Regions from separate parts of the Streptomyces sp. AC602_WCS936 genome, predicted to be linked through region 1. Evidence: riboswitches for the same ligand, from Rfam matches in the RefSeq annotation. Region 1 holds a riboswitch; the other holds the start of a gene.
The links. Region 1 has a riboswitch for cyclic di-AMP ahead of KUM03_RS19200 (C40 family peptidase). Riboswitches for the same ligand answer to the same signal wherever they lie in the genome.
Positions count from the first base shown of each region.

Region 2: it holds a riboswitch for cyclic di-AMP, as region 1 does, so the genes downstream of both, KUM03_RS14430 (transglycosylase family protein) here and KUM03_RS19200 (C40 family peptidase) in region 1, are expected to answer to the same signal.

Region 1 covers NZ_JAGMUF010000054.1:397,895-411,525, forward strand. Annotated here, with positions in the region: gene KUM03_RS19160 (urease accessory protein UreF) at 1-651, opposite strand, end outside; gene KUM03_RS19165 (urease subunit alpha) at 660-2,381, opposite strand; gene KUM03_RS19170 (urease subunit beta) at 2,374-2,685, opposite strand; gene KUM03_RS19175 (urease subunit gamma) at 2,700-3,002, opposite strand; gene KUM03_RS19180 (TetR/AcrR family transcriptional regulator) at 3,168-3,821, opposite strand; gene KUM03_RS19185 (ABC transporter permease) at 3,925-4,914, shown strand; gene KUM03_RS39255 (hypothetical protein) at 4,876-5,301, opposite strand; gene KUM03_RS39260 (hypothetical protein) at 5,212-5,499, shown strand; cyclic di-AMP (ydaO/yuaA leader) riboswitch at 5,869-6,013, shown strand; gene KUM03_RS19200 (C40 family peptidase) at 6,017-6,490, shown strand; gene KUM03_RS19205 (ATP-binding protein) at 6,571-7,065, opposite strand; gene KUM03_RS19210 (helix-turn-helix transcriptional regulator) at 7,280-8,143, shown strand; gene KUM03_RS19215 (DUF397 domain-containing protein) at 8,153-8,407, shown strand; gene KUM03_RS19220 (8-amino-7-oxononanoate synthase) at 8,450-9,577, opposite strand; gene bioB (biotin synthase BioB) at 9,728-10,972, shown strand; gene KUM03_RS19230 (adenosylmethionine--8-amino-7-oxononanoate transaminase) at 10,965-12,251, shown strand; gene bioD (dethiobiotin synthase) at 12,253-12,969, shown strand.
Region 2 covers NZ_JAGMUF010000037.1:3,079-7,950, reverse strand. Annotated here, with positions in the region: gene KUM03_RS14440 (septum formation initiator family protein) at 1-130, opposite strand, end outside; gene eno (phosphopyruvate hydratase) at 230-1,510, opposite strand; gene KUM03_RS14430 (transglycosylase family protein) at 1,782-2,504, opposite strand; cyclic di-AMP (ydaO/yuaA leader) riboswitch at 2,508-2,674, opposite strand; gene KUM03_RS14425 (transglycosylase family protein) at 2,857-3,948, opposite strand; gene KUM03_RS14420 (cytochrome P450) at 4,096-4,872, opposite strand, start outside.

The DNA.
Region 1 (13,631 bases):
CCAAGCGGCATGCGCCTCCGCCCCGATCTCCAGCAACGGCGCCGACCGCGCGGGCAGCACGTCGACCCCCTCGGTCACGGCCGCCCGCCCCGCCTCCACCGCGTCCCGCGCCACCCGGTCGAGGTCGGGCGCGAGCCGCGCGAGTACGCCGGTCGCGTCGAACGGGTCGAGCGAGAGCAGCCGCACGACGGCCGTCGCCGGCCCGCTCACCCCCTCGTAGGCGGAGCAGTACGCCGCGTCCAGCGGCCCGAGCCCGGCCGCGCGGGCGGTCAGCCCGAGGACGACGGGCTGGTGGGCGCCCTTGGGGAACCCTCGCGCCAGCGCGTCGAGTTCCGGATGCGGCCAGGTGGTGCGAGCGGCCCGCATCAGCTGCCGCCCGAGTCTGCGCGCCGCCACCCGCAGGGCGGGCGACGGTGTGCGGGCGTCCGCGGCGAGGTCGAGTTCGCCGGGGTCGACACCGAGGGACGCGGCCGCCGCGAGCGATGCCGCGACGGCCCCGCTCGTGTGCAGCCGCCCCCGGCAGAACTCCTCCAGGCTCGCGGCGTCGGTGATGTGTCCCGCCCGGACGGCGGCCTCCGCCCCGCCGGAGTGGGCGTGCCCTCCGGCGGGGAAGCGGCCGTCCGCGAGGACGAGCAGTGCTGCGCGGCTCATGTCGCCGCTCAGAAGAGGAAGTACCGCTGCGCGAGCGGCAGTTCAGCGACGGGCGCGGGTTCGACGAGCTCGCCGTCGATGGTCACCGCGAAGGAGTCCGCGGCGACCTCGACACGCGGCAGGGCGTCGTTCTGCCGCATGTCCGCCTTGGTACGGCCCCGGGTCGACCGGATGGGCACCAGCTCCCGTCCGGTGCCCAGGCGCTCCGGCAGTCCGTCCTCGATGGCCGCCTCGGCCACGAAGGCCACCGAGTTGGCGGCCGGCGCCGTGCCCTGCGCCCCGAACATGGGGCGCGGCAGGACCGGCTGCGGGGTCGGGATGGAGGCGTTGGCGTCTCCCATCTGCGCGTACGCGATCTGTCCGCCCTTGAGCACCAGTTGCGGCTTCGCACCGAAGAACCTGGGCTCCCACAGCACCAGGTCGGCCAGCTTGCCGGTCTCCACGGAGCCGACCTCGTGCTCGATGCCCTGGGCCACGGCGGGGTTGATGGTGTACTTGGCCACATATCGACGCGCGCGCAGGTTGTCGGCGCGGCTGTCACCTGGCAGGAAGCCTCGCCGCCGCTTCATCACGTGCGCCGTCTGCCAGGTGCGCAGGATCACCTCGCCGATGCGGCCCATGGCCTGGGCGTCCGACGACATGATGGAGATCGCCCCCATGTCGTGCAGGACGTCCTCGGCCGCGATGGTGGTGGGCCGGATGCGGGACTCGGCGAAGGCCAGGTCCTCGGGGACCGCCGGGTTCAGGTGGTGGCAGACCATCAGCATGTCGAGGTGTTCCTCGACGGTGTTGACGGTGTGCGGCCGGGTCGGATTGGTGGACGCCGGCAGCATGTTGGGCAGCGACACCGCCGTGATCATGTCGGGTGCGTGGCCGCCGCCCGCCCCCTCGACGTGGAAGGCGTGCAGGGTGCGGCCCGCGACCGCGTCGAAGGTGTCGCCGACGAAGCCCGCCTCGTTCAGGGTGTCGGTGTGGACGGCGAGCTGGACGCCGGACTCCTCGCACACGTCCAGGCAAGCGGAGATCACCGCCGGTGTCGCACCCCAGTCCTCGTGGATCTTGAAGCCGAGGATGCCGGCGCGCAGTTGGTCGCGCATGGACTCCTTGGACATGGTGCTGCCCTTGCCCAGGAAGCCGATGTTGACGGGGCTGGACTCCAGGGCGGCGAACATCCGCGCCAGGTGCCAGGAACCGGGGGTGACGGTCGTCGCCTTGCTGCCCTCGGCGGGGCCGGTGCCGCCGCCGATGAGGGTGGTGATGCCGGACGCGAGCGCCTCGTCGACGGCGACCGGCGAGATGAAGTGGACGTGCGTGTCGATGCCTCCCGCGGTGACGATCTTGCCGTTGCCCGCAATGACCTCCGTCTCGGGGCCGATGACGAGGTCGGGGTGGACGCCGTCCATGGTCTCGGGGTTGCCGGCCTTGCCGATGCCGGTGATCCGGCCGTCGCGGATGCCGATGTCGGCCTTGACGACGCCCCAGTGGTCGATGATCACGGCGCCGGTGACAACGGTGTCGGGGGCGCCGTCGGCGCGGGTGGCACGGGACTGGCCCATGGACTCGCGCAGCACCTTGCCGCCGCCGAAGACGGCCTCGTCGCCGGAGTGGCCGGGCCCACCGGAGCGGTCCTCCTCGATCTCGACGAGGAGGTCGGTGTCGGCGAGGCGGACGCGGTCGCCGGTGGTCGGGCCGAACAGGTCGGCGTAGGCGGTACGGGAAAGCTCAGGCATCGAGGGCACCTCCGGTCTCGCCGCGCAGCCCCAGGACGACGCGGGCGCCGGCGAGCGGCACGAGCTCCACGTCGACCGGGATGCCGGGCTCGAAGCGGACGGCGGTGCCGGCGGCGATGTTCAGCCGCTTGCCGCGGGCCGCGGCGCGGTCGAAGTCGAGACCGGGGTTGGCCTCGGCGAAGTGGTAGTGGGAGCCGACCTGGACGGGCCGGTCGGCGGTGTTGAGCACGGTCAGGCGGACGCTCGGGCGTCCCTCGTTGAAGGCGACCGGCTCGTCGGCGAAGAGGATCTCTCCGGGAATCATGGCTGCCGTCCCCGTCAGATGATCGGATCGTGGACGGTGACCAGCTTGGTGCCGTCGGGGAAGGTGGCCTCGACCTGCACGTCGTGGATCATCTCGGGGATGCCCTCCATGACCTCGTCGCGCTGGATCAGTTTGCGTCCGGAGGCCATGAGTTCACCGACCGTACGGCCGTCCCGGGCACCTTCGAGGATGTGCGAGGTGATCAGGGCGACCACCTCGGGATGGTTGAGCTTCACGCCTCGTGCGCGGCGCTTCTCGGCCACGTCCGCGGCCACATGGATGAGCAGTCTCTCCTGCTCGTGCGGGGTCAGTTGCATTTACCACCTCACAGGGCATGACGCCAGGACCGGACGTCCGGCTGCCGCGTCCACCGCGACGGCTCTAGATGTAACACACATGAATGCGCCGGAAATGCACGCGCCGGTGTTCGAAAACCGCAGGTGGATCGGGGTGGAGAGTAGGGCTAGAGTGTTTCCGCCGCGTCACGCTTTCTTGACCGACTGATTACCGGTGCCGTCGGTGGCCTCTCGCATGCTCAAGAGCCCGCGCACGCCCGCCTGGAGAGCCTCCGGGGAGAAGCTGCCGAAGAGCGCGTACTGGGCCCCGAAGCCCTGTACCGTCGCCATCAGCGTCCGGGCCACGGCGTCCGGGTCGACGTCGTCGCGCATCATGCCCGCTTCCTGGTAACGGACGACGACCTTCGCCCAGGACGCGAGGACCTTGGCGAAGCCCTCGTCGAGGAGGGCGGACAGCGTCTCGTTGCGCAGCGTCTCGGTCCAGGCCTGGATCATGAGCCGCGGGAACAGCCACCGGCCGTCCTCCGTCAGCGCCGGCCGCTCCCGCGCCATGTGCGCCAGGGTGCGGGCGATGAGCTCGTCGGGCATGGCCGGCGGGTCCTCCTGCGCCGCCCGCTCGTACACGTCCCGGATGGCGCCCAGCACCTCGGCGACGATGGCCTCGATCAACTCCTCCTTGCCGCTGAAGTAGCGGTAGACGGCCCCCGCCGAGAGGTCGACCTCCTTCAGCACGTCCTGCATCGACGTGGCGTGGAAGCCGTTGCGGGCGAAGCAGAGCGCGGCGCCGTCGAGGATCTGCCGGCGGCGGGCGTCGAGGTGTTCCTGGGATACGCGGGCCATGACACCCAACTTAAAACGAACGTTCCTTCTTGACAAGGAGGCCCGACGGTCGCACGGTGGAGACACAGCTAAAACGAACGATCCTTCTTTTTGAGGAGTTCTCATGGACACGCGTCGCGTGATCGCCGTGATCGTCCTGGTCCCCGTGCTGGTCTCCCTGGCCCTGTGGGCCTTCGCGTGGCCGGCCTCCCGTACGGCGCCCCGCGATCTGCCGCTCGGCGTGGCGGGGCCGCCCACCGCGGTCACGCAGGTCGAGCAGCGACTCTCCCAGCGCGAGGGCGCCTTCGAACTCCACCGCTACGCCGACGAGGCCGCGGCCCGCGACGCCGTCGAGGACCGGACCGTGTACGGCGCCGTGGTGGCCGGTGGCGACGGCATGAAGCTGCTCACGGCGTCCGCCGCGAGCCCGGCCGTCGCGCAGTCGCTGCGGCAGGCGGTGACCGAGCAGGCGTCCGCCACGGGGACCGCCGTCCAGGTCGTCGACGTAGTGCCCGCACCCGGTGCGGATCCGCGCGGCGCGGCGCTGAGCGCGAGTGTGCTGCCGCTGGCGCTGGCCGGGATCGCGACGGGCGCGGTGGCGACCCTGCTGGGGCTGCGGGGCCTGCGCGCGGCCCTCGCACTGGTCGGCGCCGCGGCGCTGACCGGACTGGTCGCGGCGGGGATCGCGCACAGCTGGCTCGGGGCGCTCACCGGCGACTGGTGGACCGTGGCCGGGGTGTTCGCGCTGTCGACCCTGGCCGTGGGCGCGGGCGTCGCCGGGCTGGCGGCACTGCTCGGCCGCGCGGGACTCGCGCTGGGCGGAGCGGTGATGATGCTGCTGGGCAACCCCTTCTCGGCGGCTTCCTCGGCGCCGGAGATGCTGCCGGAGCCGGCCGGGGCGATCGGGCAGTGGCTGCCGCCGGGTGCGGGCGCCTCGCTGCTGCGCTCGGTGTCGTTCTTCGACGGTGCGGCGGCCACCGGCCCCGCGCTGACCCTCGCCTGGTGGGCGCTGCTGGGCCTGGGGGCGGTCCTGGTGGGCGGTACCCTGCGACGGCGCACGCGCGGTACGACCCCGTCACCGGACCGGGCACCGGAGCCGGCCACGGCCGCCTGAGGCGTCGGGGCACCCGCGAGCGCGCACGTCCCGGCCGACAGTGCCCCGGGACCACGAGCGCCACACCCTGCCCCGCCGACCACCACCCCGACGTCCAGACCGCCCCCCCCGGCCGGGACACCGCAGTCCCGCCTCGCGGAAGACCGCCGCGGACCGCGGTACCCCGTACCGGGCGATGCCCTGAGCTTCGCCTAGGACGAGTTCGGCCCCCCCCCGGTGTTCCGCCGCGATGCCGAAGCGGCGGGGCTCCGCGGGCGCGGCGGTCGTGTCGCGGACGCGGGAGACCGAGCTGGCCGCCTGCTCCCCGGTCGGCTCCTGAAGAGCCTCGAGGCGCTCGAGGTCGGCGGCGGAGACCAGGGCGACGAGAGGCTTGCCGTGGCGGGTCACGACGACCCGCTCGCCGCCGACACCTACCGCGGACTGCGCGCCGCCCAGGCGCTGGTGGGCCAGGCGAGCGCCCTCGCGGTCATGCACCGGCGGGGCGAGACGGAGCGGCACGCCACCACGCTCGCCCGGGCGCTGCGCGTGCTGGACGGTGAACGGCGTACGGCCCGGGCCAGCCTTCCGCCGGCTCCCGGCAGTTGAGGAACGCGGCCTCGAAACGGACCAAACGGCGTACCCCCTTTCGGCGTAGGAACACCTCGGATTTCCGGGCGTCCGGGGTTGCGCGGGCCGCCCGTCCCGACGCCGGGACGACTCACTCCGCCGCTGGTCCCGGCTTCGTCACCACGCTGGACGGGGACCGAACGGAGAGCCGCCCACCCGAACGGATGAGTGGTGAGTAACAACACAAAGGGCACGTTCCGTTGGGATTTTCCCACCGGGCGGGACAAGATCCGTGACTGACGACAAGCCCCCGCCGCAGCGGCGGGGCGGTCCGGGCGGACGCCGAGTCCTGCCGCCGTCCGGACGACCGGTCGACAGGAGTGGATCGGCAGGAGTGGAGGACCCGAGCACGACGGGTCGCCGGTACGGCCGTCTCCGGGAGGAGGACGCCGCGCCGAGCAGCCCTTGGGGTGAAGCCGCACCCGTGCGGCCGGGCAACTTCGCCAGCCCGAATCCGACAGGTCATCCTTCACAGGCGGCTGACGAAGGGTTGCGCATGTCTGCGCTCAATCGAGTCCCGTCGCTGATGGCCCGTGCCGGTACGGCCTCCGCTCTCACCCTCGCCGCCGTGGGCGGCTCCGTCGTGGTTCCCGGTGTCGCCTCCGAGGCGGCCGCGGCGAGCCACGCCACCAAGGCGCTCAAGATCGCGGCTTCCAAGAAGGGTTCACCGTACAAATGGGGTGCCGTCGGCCCGAGCAGGTTCGACTGCTCCGGGCTGACGCTGTACTCGTTCAAGAAGGCCGGCAAGAAGCTGCCGCGCACCGCGGCCCAGCAGTACAACAAGACCCGGCACGTCTCGGCCAAGAACCGCAAGGCCGGTGACCTGGTCTTCTTCCACTCGGGCCGCAGTGTCTACCACGTCGGCATCTACGCCGGGAAGGGCAAGATCTGGCACGCGCCGAAGACCGGGGACGTGGTGCGCCTGCAGAAGATCTGGACCGGAAGCGTCTGGTACGGCCGGGTCAAGTAGCCCGCCCGGGACGGGTGACGGTGTCCTGATCCGCCGTCACCCTTCCCGGGTGCCGGACGCGCGCGTGCCGCGCGTCCGCGTCACCGCCGGGGCTGCTCCTGGGTACCCGCGGCCTGTCCCGCGACCGCGGCCGGTTCGGGCGGGACCGCGCGGTCCGGCGGCGTCCAGGGAAGTTCGATGGAGACGGTCTTGCCCCCCTCCCGCGTGGGGCGCACTCTCAGCTTGCCGCCGCACTCCGCCGTCAGCCAGCGAATGATCACCATGCCCCGGCCGTTGTCCTGCTGGACGGCGGCCGGCAGGCGTTTGGGGAAGCGCGGATGGCTGTCGGTGACGCCGATGCGCAGCCGCTCGTCACGGTCGAGCGCCAGGTCCACCGTGAAGGTGGGCGACTGGCCGAAGGTGTGCTGGACCGCGTTGGTCGCCAGCTCCGAGACGATGAGCCGGACGGTCTCTGACACCTCCGCCTCCGCCGGCAGACCCCACTCCGCCAGTGTGCCGACCACGTAGGTCCGCGCGGCGGCCACCGAGGCCGGATCGCTCGGCAGAGTGACGGATGCTTCCAGATGGTCTGCCATGGCGACGTCGTCCCTTTCCCACGGGACCGCAGCCCGACACGGAGCGGATGGTTCGAGTACGGTCCCGGACTGGTGCTTCGCCGTCAGACTGCCATCACCGGGGCGGTGATGGGCGGCGATCCACCAAGATATGCATATATCTGTCGCTCGATGCGGTGAACTCTGCGACGGCAGAGCGTATTCGGGCGGCTCATAAGGAGTAGAGGAGTGGCCCATGCAGCACGGTCCCGTGGTGCGCCGTCGGAAGCTGGGCGCCGAACTGCGCGCCCTGCGCACGTCGGCGGGGATCACCAGCGGTGAGGCGGCCCGCCTGGTGGGCTGGCACCAGTCGAAGGTCAGCCGGATCGAGACCGGCACGAGCGGGGCGAAACCGGCCGACGTGCGGTTACTGCTGGACGCCTACGGCGTGGACGACGCCCAGTTGCGGGAACTGCTGGTGGTGCTGGCCGGCACCGACGGGCCGGGCGGCGGCCGGAGCGACTGGTGGCACGCCTATCGCGGGGTGCTCCCGCCGACCTACCGGGACTTCATCAGCCTGGAGTCCCAGGCGAGCGCGATGCGCACCCTGGAGACCACGGTGGTCCCCGGCCTCCTGCAGACACCGGAGTACGCCCGCGCGGTGACGCGCGCCGCGGCGGACGGGCTGCCGGAGGAACGGCTGGACACGTTGGTGGAGGTCCGGCTGGCCCGGCAGGACGTGCTGCGGGCCGAGCCGCCGCTCCGGCTGAGCGCGGTCCTGGACGAGGCGGTGCTGCGCCGTGAGGTCGGCGGGCCCGGTGTCATGGCCCGTCAGCTGGAGCGGCTGGTCGAGGCCGCACGCCTGCCCCATGTCGCGCTCCGGGTCCTGCCGTTCGCCGCCGGGGCGCACATCGGCGTCACCGGCCCTTTCGTAATCTTCTCTTTTTCGAGCACTTCTGATCTCGACGTGGTTGTTCTCGACCACTTGACGAGTAGCCTGCATCTCGAACGGAAAGAAGACCTAGAGGCCTACACCGAGGCCTTCAACGCCCTTCTGGTTCATGCCCTTTCGCCCGAGGACTCGTTGGACTTCATCGCCGCGACCGCGGCGGGCGCGTAAGGAGGCACCATGTCAGGCACCACGTCAGGAACCGCGACGGCACGTGTGCGGAACATCCCCGTCAGTACCGAGCTGCCCGGCGTGCGCTGGCTGCGCAGCAGCTACAGCACCGGAGCGAACAACTGTGTGGAGACGGCCCGGCCGTCGGCCGGCCCCTGGGCCGGACTGCTCGCCGTGCGCGACTCCAAGGACCCGGCCGGACCCGCGCTGCTCTTCTCCCCCGGGAGCTGGGCGTCGTTCACCGCCTCGGTCCACCGCCACTGATCCGGTCGGTCATCGGGCGGCGCACGGCCGTGTCACGCCGACTCATGGTCGCGTTTCGCCGATGACCCCTACAGCGCGTTCGATCTGTTCCCCGGAGAGGTCCGCACGAGCGGTCAGCCTGAGCCGTGAGACGCCGTCGGGCACGGAAGGAGGTCGGAAGCAGCCCACGGCCAGGCCGGCCGCACGGCAGTCGGCCGCCCACCGTACGGCCCCCTCCGGGGAGGGGGCGCGCACCGAGACGACCGCGGCGTCCGGACGTACCGCGGAAAGGCCCGCGGCGGTCAGGCGTGCGTGCAGTTCGGCCGCCACCGCCCGTGCCCGCGCCGCCCGTTCGGGCTCGCGGCGCAGCAGCGTCAGCGCCGCCAGCGCCCCGCCCGCCGCCGCGGGGGCGAGACCGGTGTCGAAGATGAACGTCCTGGCCGCGTTGACCAGATGCTCGATCACCCGGGCGGGCCCGAGCACGGCACCGCCCTGACTGCCGAGCGACTTGGACAGCGTCACCGTCACGACGACGTCGTCGGCGCCCGCGAGGCCCGCCGCCTGCGCGGCGCCCCGACCGCCCTCGCCGAGGACACCCAGACCGTGCGCGTCGTCGACGACCAGCCCCGCCCCGTGCTCCCGGCACACCCCGGCGAGCGCGGCCAGCGGCGCCGCGTCGCCGTCGACCGAGAAGACCGTGTCGGAGACGGTGACGGCGGGCCCGTCGTGCGTCGCCAGCGCCTTGCGCACGGCGTCCGGGTCGGCATGCCCCACGACCTGGGTCGTGCCGCGCGCCAGCCGGCAGCCGTCGATGAGCGAGGCGTGGTTGCCCGCGTCGGAGACGACGAGGGAGCCGTGCGGGGCCAGCGCGGTGACCGCGGCGAGGTTGGCCGCGTAGCCGGAGGAGAAGACGAGGGCGGCCTCGAAGCCGCAGAAGTCTGCCAGTTCGTGTTCGAGTTCGGCGTGCAGCTCGGTCGTGCCGGTCACCAGCCGGGAGCCGGTCGCGCCGGCGCCCCAGCTCCGCGCGGCCCGCGCCGCCCCCTCGGTGACCTCCGGGTGCCGGGCCAGTCCGAGGTAGTCGTTGCTCGCCAGGTCCAGCAGCGGCGAGTCGGCCGGACGGGGGCGCAGAATCCGGACGAGGCCCGCCCGGCGGCGCGCCCGGGCCTGCTCGTCGATCCAGCCGAACGCCATGGGTGAGTCCTCCGGGGTTTTGTAGGCAATGGACAGACGATAGCGGTACCGCCACCCCCGCGAGGTGTGGCAATACCCACACGGTGATCTGTCAGTGTTGTGCAAACTCTCCTTGGCCCCGGACGGCCCCTTAGGACAGGATCGGCTCTCATGGACCTGCTGAACACGCTGGTGGACAAGGGGCTTCGGCGCGAGACGCCGACCCGCGAGGAGGCCCTTGCCGTCCTCGCCACTTCCGACGACGACCTGCTCGATGTGGTGGCCGCGGCCGGCAAGGTGCGCCGGCACTGGTTCGGGCGGCGGGTGAAACTCAACTACCTCGTCAACCTCAAGTCGGGCCTGTGCCCCGAGGACTGCTCCTACTGCTCGCAGCGGCTCGGCTCCAAGGCCGAGATCCTCAAGTACACCTGGCTCAAGCCCGACCAGGCCTCGCAGGCCGCCGCGGCGGGCGTGGCCGGGGGCGCCAAGCGGGTGTGCCTGGTGGCCAGCGGACGCGGGCCGACCGACCGGGACGTGGACCGGGTCTCGGACACCATCAAGGCCATCAAGGAGCAGAACGAGGCCGTCGAGGTGTGCGCCTGCCTCGGCCTGCTCTCGGACGGCCAGGCGGAGCGGCTGCGCGAGGCCGGCGCCGACGCCTACAACCACAACCTCAACACGTCCGAGGCGACGTACGGGGACATCACGACCACGCACACGTACGCCGACCGGGTGGACACGGTCAACAAGGCGCACGCGGCCGGGCTGTCCGCCTGCTCGGGTCTCATCGCGGGCATGGGCGAGAGCGACGAGGACCTGGTCGACGTGGTCTTCTCGCTGCGCGAACTCGACCCCGACTCGGTGCCGGTCAACTTCCTGATCCCGATGGAGGGCACGCCGCTCGCCAAGGAGTGGCACCTCACCCCGCAGCGGTGCCTGCGCATCCTGGCGATGACGCGGTTCGTCTGCCCGGACGTCGAGGTGCGCATCGCGGGCGGGCGCGAGGTCCACCTGCGCACGATGCAGCCGCTGGCCCTGAACCTGGCCAACTCCATCTTCCTCGGCGACTACCTCACCAGCGAGGGGCAGGCCGGCCACGCCGACCTGGAGATGATCGCGGACGCCGGGTTCGAGGTGGAGGGCGCCGGCGAGGTGACGCTGCCGGGACACCGGGTCGCGGACCGGGGCGGGTGCGGGTCGCACGGGGAGGGCGGGGGCTGCGGGTCGCACGGGGAAGGCGGGGGCTGCGGGCCCTCGCACGAGGGCGACGGTGTCTGCGGGTCCGTCCCGGCCGAGGGAGCAGGCGGGTGCGACTCCGCCGTGCCCGCCGAACCGGCCGTCGCCGGCGAACCCCGTACGGACCTGGTCGCCGTACGCCGTCGTGGTGCCGGAACGGACCTCGCGCCCAATGCCTGAGCCCGCACTGACCGTGGACGAGCTGCTGGCGCTCGACCGGCGGCACGTCTGGCATCCGTACGGCCCCATGCCCGGCCGGCAGGACCCGCTCGTCGTGGAGTCGGCGAGCGGGGTGCGGCTGCGGCCGGCCGACGGCTCGGGCGAGCTGGTCGACGGGATGTCGTCCTGGTGGTCGGCGATCCACGGCTACAACCACCCGGTCCTGAACGAGGCCGCGCGCGAGCAGCTGGAGCGGATGAGCCACGTGATGTTCGGCGGGCTCACCCACGAGCCCGCCGTGCGGCTGGCGAAACTCCTTGTCGACATGTCGCCCGAAGGTCTGGAGCACGTCTTCCTCGCCGACTCCGGATCGGTGTCGGTCGAGGTGGCCGTCAAGATGTGCCTGCAGTACTGGCGCTCGCTGGGCCGCCCGGCCAAGCGCCGCCTGCTGACCTGGCGCGGCGGCTATCACGGCGACACCTGGCAGCCCATGTCGGTGTGCGACCCCGAAGGGGGCATGCACGAGCTGTGGCAGGGCGTCCTGCCGCGCCAGGTCTTCGCGGACGCGCCGCCGGCGGAGTACGAGGAGACGTACGCGGATCACCTGCGCGCGTTGATCGAGCGGCACGCCGACGAGCTGGCCGCGGTGATCGTGGAGCCGGTGGTGCAGGGCGCGGGCGGGATGCGCTTCCACTCCCCCGCGTACCTGCGGGTGCTGCGCGAGGCGTGCGACGCGCACGGTGTGCTGCTGGTCTTCGACGAGATCGCGACCGGGTTCGGGCGTACGGGCGCGTTGTTCGCGGCGGAGCACGCGGCGGTGACGCCGGACGTGATGTGCGTGGGCAAGGCGCTGACCGGCGGCTACCTGACGATGGCGGCCACGCTGTGCACGTCGCGGGTGGCCGACGGGATCTCGCGGGGCGAGGTGCCGGTGCTGGCCCACGGGCCGACGTTCATGGGCAATCCGCTGGCGGCGGCCGTGGCGTGCGCGTCGATCGGGCTGCTGCTCGGCCAGGACTGGCTCGCGGAGGTCAAGCGGATCGAGGCGGGACTGCGCGACGGTCTGGCGCCGGCCGCCGGGCTGCCCGGTGTGACGGACGTACGCGTCCTCGGGGCGATCGGAGTCGTCCAGCTCGACCACGCCGTCGACATGCGGGCGGCGACGGCGGCGGCGGTGCGCGAGGGCGTGTGGCTGCGGCCGTTCCGCGACCTGATCTACACCATGCCGCCGTACGTCACGGGCGACGCGGACGTGGCACGGATCGCCCGCGCGGTGTGCGCGGCGGCACGGGAGGGATGACATGCCGGTACTGGTGATCACGGGAACGGGCACGGAGATCGGCAAGACGGTCGTGACCGCGGCCGTCGCCGCGACGGCGCTGGCGGCCGGGCGGTCGGTGGCCGTGCTGAAAGCCGCGCAGACGGGCGTACGGCCGGACGAGCCCGGGGACGCCCAGGAGGTCGCGCGGCTCGCGGGCGCCGTGACGACGGCGGAGGTCGCCCGCTATCCGGAGCCGCTGGCCCCGGCCACGGCGGCGCGCCGGGCCGGCCGGGCGCCCGTGCGCCCGCACGAGGTGGCCGAGGCGGCGGGCAAGCTGGCCACCGAGCACGACCTGGTCCTGGTCGAGGGTGCGGGCGGGCTGCTCGTACGCTTCGACGCGGCCGGCGGGACGCTGGCGGACGTCGCCGGTCTGCTGGACGCGCCGGTGCTGCTGGTGGCCTCGGCCGGGCTCGGCACGCTGAACACCACGGAGCTGACCGCGCGTGAGCTGCGCTCCCGCGGCCTGGAGCTGCCGGGCGTGGTGATCGGCAGCTGGCCCGGGTCGCCGGACCTGGCCGCACGCTGCAACCTCGCGGACCTTCCCGACGTGGCCGGCGCGCCGCTCCTGGGCGCCGTTCCCGCCGGCGCGGCGACCCTCCCACCGCCCGCCTTCCGCTCGGCGGCACCCCACTGGCTGGCACCACGGCTGCAGGGCACGTGGGACGCGGAGGCGTTCGGACGCCGGGAGGCGCCCTGACCCGCGAGGCCGCTGCGCCTGGTGCGGCGCACCGGCGGGGCTCGCCAGGTGGCGGCCGCGACGGCAAGCTCGCGCTGCTCCGTGCGGACGGGGCCGCCGTGGCGGGCGACGGCGGAACCGGCCGTCCGCGCGGCGGCGCACGAAAGCGAAACCCGCACGGCTCAGCGCGAGCACACCCCGCACCGACCGACTCGGCAAGCGCGAACCGAGCCCACCGCTCCCGAGACGCGGCACACGAAGACAGAACCGCACTGTGGTGACGCCCAGGCCCCCAACGGCAGAAGCCTCGCCGCCCCCGGACGGAACCCGCCACCCGCGCGGCGGCGCACGAAAGCGAAACCCGCACGGCTCAGCGCGAGCACACCCCGCACCGACCGACTCGGCAAGCGCGAGCGGAACCCACCGCTCCCGAGACGCGGCACGCGAAGGCGGAACCTGCACGGTGACGCCCAGGCGCCGCCACGGCGGAGGCGCTCGGCACGCCCGGATGAGACCCGGCACCCTCGCGGCGGCGCGTGGAGTGGCACCCGCGCGGTGACGCCCAGGCCCCCAACGGCAGAAGACTCGCCGCCCCCGGGCAGAACCCGCCCCCCGCGCGGTGGGTGCGGGGCGTGGGTGCGGGGGACAATCGCGGTAAGGCACCACCTCGTGAGGGAGGTCCC
Region 2 (4,872 bases), on a different contig from region 1:
CCCGGCCGGTCAGGCGGGAGCGGCGGGCCTGGCGCTTGGTCTGCGAGCGGTAGACCCGGGCCGCGGTCTGTTCCCCGATGATCCGGATCCTGGTCGCGGTGGAGAAACGGTCCCGGTCCTTCACCGCCATGTCTGTCCCCGCCTTCAGTCCACACGTGCGTACGTCCCCGCACACGGTACGGGACCGAGTACGGGGACGTACGTACGACGCTGCCTACAAGGGCGGTGCTCAGCCCTTGAAGCGCGGGAACGCGCTGCGGCCGGCGTACACCGCGGCGTCGTCGAGGATCTCCTCGATGCGCAGCAGCTGGTTGTACTTGGCGACGCGCTCGGAGCGGGCCGGGGCGCCGGTCTTGATCTGGCCGCAGTTGGTGGCGACGGCCAGGTCGGCGATGGTGACGTCCTCGGTCTCGCCGGAGCGGTGGGACATCATGCACTTGAAGCCGTTGCGCTGGGCCAGCTCCACGGCGTCCAGGGTCTCGGTCAGCGAACCGATCTGGTTGACCTTGACCAGCAGGGCGTTGGCGGCGCTCTCGTCGATGCCGCGGGCCAGGCGCTCCGGGTTGGTGACGAACAGGTCGTCGCCGACGATCTGGACCTTGTCGCCGAGCTTGTCGGTGAGGACCTTCCAGCCCTCCCAGTCGTCCTCGAACAGCGGGTCCTCGATGGAGACCAGCGGGTACGCCTCGACCAGCTCGGCGTAGTACTCGGTCATCTCGGCGGCGGAGCGGGTCTTGCCCTCGAAGGTGTAGGCGCCGTCCTTGTAGAACTCGGACGCGGCCACGTCGAGCGCGAGGGCGATCTGCTCGCCGGGGGTGTAGCCGGCCTCCTTGATCGCCTCGAGGATGAGGTCGAGGGCCTCGCGGTTGGAGCCGAGGTTCGGGGCGAAGCCGCCCTCGTCGCCGAGGCCGGTGGCCAGGCCCTTGCTCTTCAGGACCTTCTTCAGGGTGTGGTAGACCTCGGCGCCCCAGCGCAGGGCCTCGGAGAAGGACTCCGCGCCGATCGGCGCGATCATGAACTCCTGGATGTCCACGTTGGAGTCGGCGTGCGAGCCGCCGTTCAGGATGTTCATCATCGGCACCGGCAGCAGGTGCGCGTTGGGGCCGCCCAGGTAGCGGAAGAGCGGCAGGTCGGACGCCTCGGAGGCGGCGTGGGCGACGGCGAGGGAGACGCCGAGGATGGCGTTGGCGCCCAGCGAGCCCTTGTTGTCGGTGGCGTCCAGGTCGAACATGGCCTGGTCGATCAGGCGCTGCTCGGTGGCGTCGTAGCCGACCAGCTCCGGGCCGATCTGCTCGATGACGGCGAGGACGGCCTTCTCGACGCCCTTGCCCAGGTAACGGCCCGCATCGCCGTCACGGAGTTCGATGGCCTCGAAGGCGCCGGTGGAGGCACCGGAGGGAACGGCGGCACGACCCGTGCTGCCGTCGTCGAGGCCGACCTCGACCTCGACCGTGGGGTTGCCTCGGGAGTCCAGGATTTCCCGGGCTACGACGACGTCGATGGACGGCACGAGCATCTCCTTCTTCAATGTGACGCTTCGGTGTGACGCGCGGGTCCCGCAGGACCGCGGCGGCTCTGCGGGACCGAGCCTAACCGGCTCCGGGCGATCGGCCAGCCGATCGCCCACCCGCTGGACAGAACCGAGAGTAAATTGTTTCCGAACGGAACAAAGACGTTTCCGAAAATCCGTTCGCGATCACGGGCAGATCGGGGGCGTGAAAAACCCGCCCCGGTGCGTACGGGGGAACACGCACCGGGGCGGGAGTCGCGGGGGCCGCCGCTTACTTCAGGTGCAGCTGCTGGCCCGGGTAGATCAGGTCGGCGTCGTCGACGATGTCGTCGTTCAGCTTGAACAGCTTCGCCCAGCCGCCCTCGACGTCGTGCTCCTCGGCGATCGAGCTGAGGGTGTCGCCCTTGACGACCTTGTACTCGCCGTCGCCCTTCTCGACCTTCTTGCCGGTCGGGGTGGTGACGGTCTTCTTCTCGGCCGGCTTCTCGGCCTTCGGCTCGGCGGCCGGACGCTCGTCGGAGCGGGAGGCCTTCTGCTCGGTGGAGCGCTCGGCGGTGGAGCCGCTGTCCTGGCTCTGCGCGGAGCCGCTGTCCTGGCTCTCGGAGCCGCCGCCGGTGTACGCGGCGTTCGACAGGCCGGTGCCGCAGACCGGCCAGGCACCCTTGCCCTGGCCCGCGAGCACCTTCTCGGCGATCTCGATCTGCTGCGCCTTGGTCGCCTGGTCGGCGGTGGCGGCGTACTGCGTGCCGCCGTAACCGGCCCAGGTGGAGGCGGAGAACTGCAGACCGCCGTAGTAACCGTTGCCGGTGTTGATGGACCAGTTGCCGCCGGACTCGCACTGCGCGACGGCGTCCCACTCGGACGCGGTGGCGGCGGAGGCGTTGCCGGCCGCCATCAGCGGGGCGGCGACGGCGGCACCGGTGACACCGGCGACGGCGACGATACGGGTGGCCTTGGACGGACGGCGGTGCTTGCCCTTGCCGGAAAACAGCATGGTTGATCCCCTCACCGACGCCTGCGAGGTGAGCTGTCGGGTTCGGGCCGGTTGAGTTGCCCGGCCGGGTTCCTCGCGGAACTCGGCTCCACCCCTAGCCGCTCCGGCTCAACTGCCCGGTGCGGCACTTACCTTGGGTCCCCCGCTCCTGCCTGCGGCGCTCGAAGCGACGACTGTTCCCGTACGGCCGCTGGCAGGATTCGGCGTTGCGGCAGCCGGGGCCCGCGATGGCGAGCGGTCATGACCGTAGACACGCGCTCCGCGGATTTTCAAAGACGATCACGGCTTCTGAGACCTATATCTCACGAGATCCAAAACGGACATATGATCTCTAACCGTGAGCGAACTCCCCCTACTTTTCGCCCGATTCGCCCGTGACCGTGAGCGTCTGACCGGGCAGGATGTGGTCCGGGTCGGACCCGACGACGTCCTTGTTGCCGGCGTAGAGCGAACGCCACCCGCCGTCGAGCTCAAGGGAGTCGGCAATGCCCCAGAGACTGTCGCCGGAACGGACCGTGTACGAGCCGTCCACGACTTCCCGCGCCTCACCCTCACCGCGCGAGGCGTGCCGGCCCGAAGAGGCGTCCGTACGGCCGTCCGTGCGGCCGCTCGTCGCGCCCTCGTCGGCGCTGTCGCCGCGGTGCCGTCCCGCACCGGACTCGCCACTGCCGGCGGCCGCCGAAGAACCGTCACTCTGCCCCACCTTGTCCGTTTCATCGGTCTTGGTGGTTCCTGTGGACGGGCTGTCGGATTCCTGCGGGCCGACGCTCACCGAGGAATCGGATTCGACCGAAGTGCCCGGCTTGGACGCTTCATCCTCGCCGGTCGACGAGGGGTCAGAAGTCGGCGAGGGCGACGACGAAGGCGACGCCCCGGCGGCCGGGTCGGACACCTCGTCCGAACCGGTCGAACCGGACGGGTCCGAGGAGCCGGTGGTGCCGGTGGAGCCGGACGGGTCGGCCGTGCCGGACGGGTCATCCGCCTCCGGAGCGGTGGGCGCCTGCGAGGGGTCCGCGGTCTCCGACGAGCCGTCACCGGCCGAACCCGTGCCGCCGTCCAGGACGCCCGAGTCGTTGCCCAGTCCCGCGAGCAGACCACAGGTCGGCCAGGCGGCGATGCCCTGGTCCGCGTGCATCTTCTCGGCGACGCTTATCTGCTGGGAGCGGCTGGCCTGGTCGGCACTCCGCGCGTACTCGAGGCCGCCGTACCGCTCCCAGGCCTCCTGGGAGATCTGGAGGCCTCCGTAGTACCCGTTGCCGCTGTTCTGGCTCCAGGCGCCGCCGGTCTCGCACTCGGCGACCCGGTCCCAGTTCGCGCCGTCGGCCGCGTGTGCGCCGGTGGCGCCGAGGAGTGGGATCGCGATGGCGGAGCCGGTCACTCCGGCGGCGACGACCAGGGCGGGGGCCTGGCGGGGGCGGCGGTGACGACCGTTCCCGGAGAGCATGCGACGACCTTTCACGAGGCAGCGGGGACCGCGCGGCGGTAACGCTCAGGCCACGCTGATCCGTGAACGTATAGGCAGATGATCGCTTGTCACAAGTTCATGCCGCGCAGATCACGTGAAGATCACAAAGTTGAGCGCGTGTCACTTTTACTTCGAGGGCGGACCATGAACCGCCGATGACGCAACGGGTGTGAAGGACACGGGCAAAGTGCGCAGACCTCGCATGATGAGCCCGCCGCGCCAGCGCAGTTCGGCCGGCTCCGCGGCGAGCCGCAGGTCCGGGAGGCGGGTGAGGAGCGTGGCGAGCGCGGTCTGTCCCTCCAGCCGGGCGAGCGGGGCCCCGAGGCAGTAGTGGATGCCGTGGCCGTACCCCAGGTGCTGGCTGTCCCGGCGGGCGAGGTCGAGGGTGTCCGGGTCCGTGAAGCGCTCCGGGTCCCGGTCGGCGGCGGCCAGGACGACGAGGACGGGGTCGCCGGGCGCGATGTCCTGCCCGCCGAGGGTGAGCGGCCGGGTGGCGAAGCGCCAGGTGGCCATCTCCACCGGGCCGTCGTAGCGCAGGAGTTCCTCGACGCCGGTCTCCAGCAGCGCCCGCTCGCCGGCCGCGAGGGACGTCTGGAGACGGTCCCGCTGCTCGGGGTGGGTGAGCAGGGCGTACGTGCCGTTGCCGATCAAGTTGACGGTGGTCTCGAAGCCGGCGAAGAGCAGGATGAAGGCCATCGCCGCGGCCTCGTTCTCGGTGAGGTGCTCGCCGTGGTCGGAGGCGCGGATGAGGCCGGAGATGAGGTCCTCGCCGGGGCCGGGCTCGGGCGGCAGCGCGGCGCGCTTGCGGTGGATGAGATCGGCGAGGTAGCCCCGCATCTTCTTCACCGACCGTGCGACCCCGCCCCGGGGGCCTCCTCCGTGACGGATCATCATGCCCGCCCA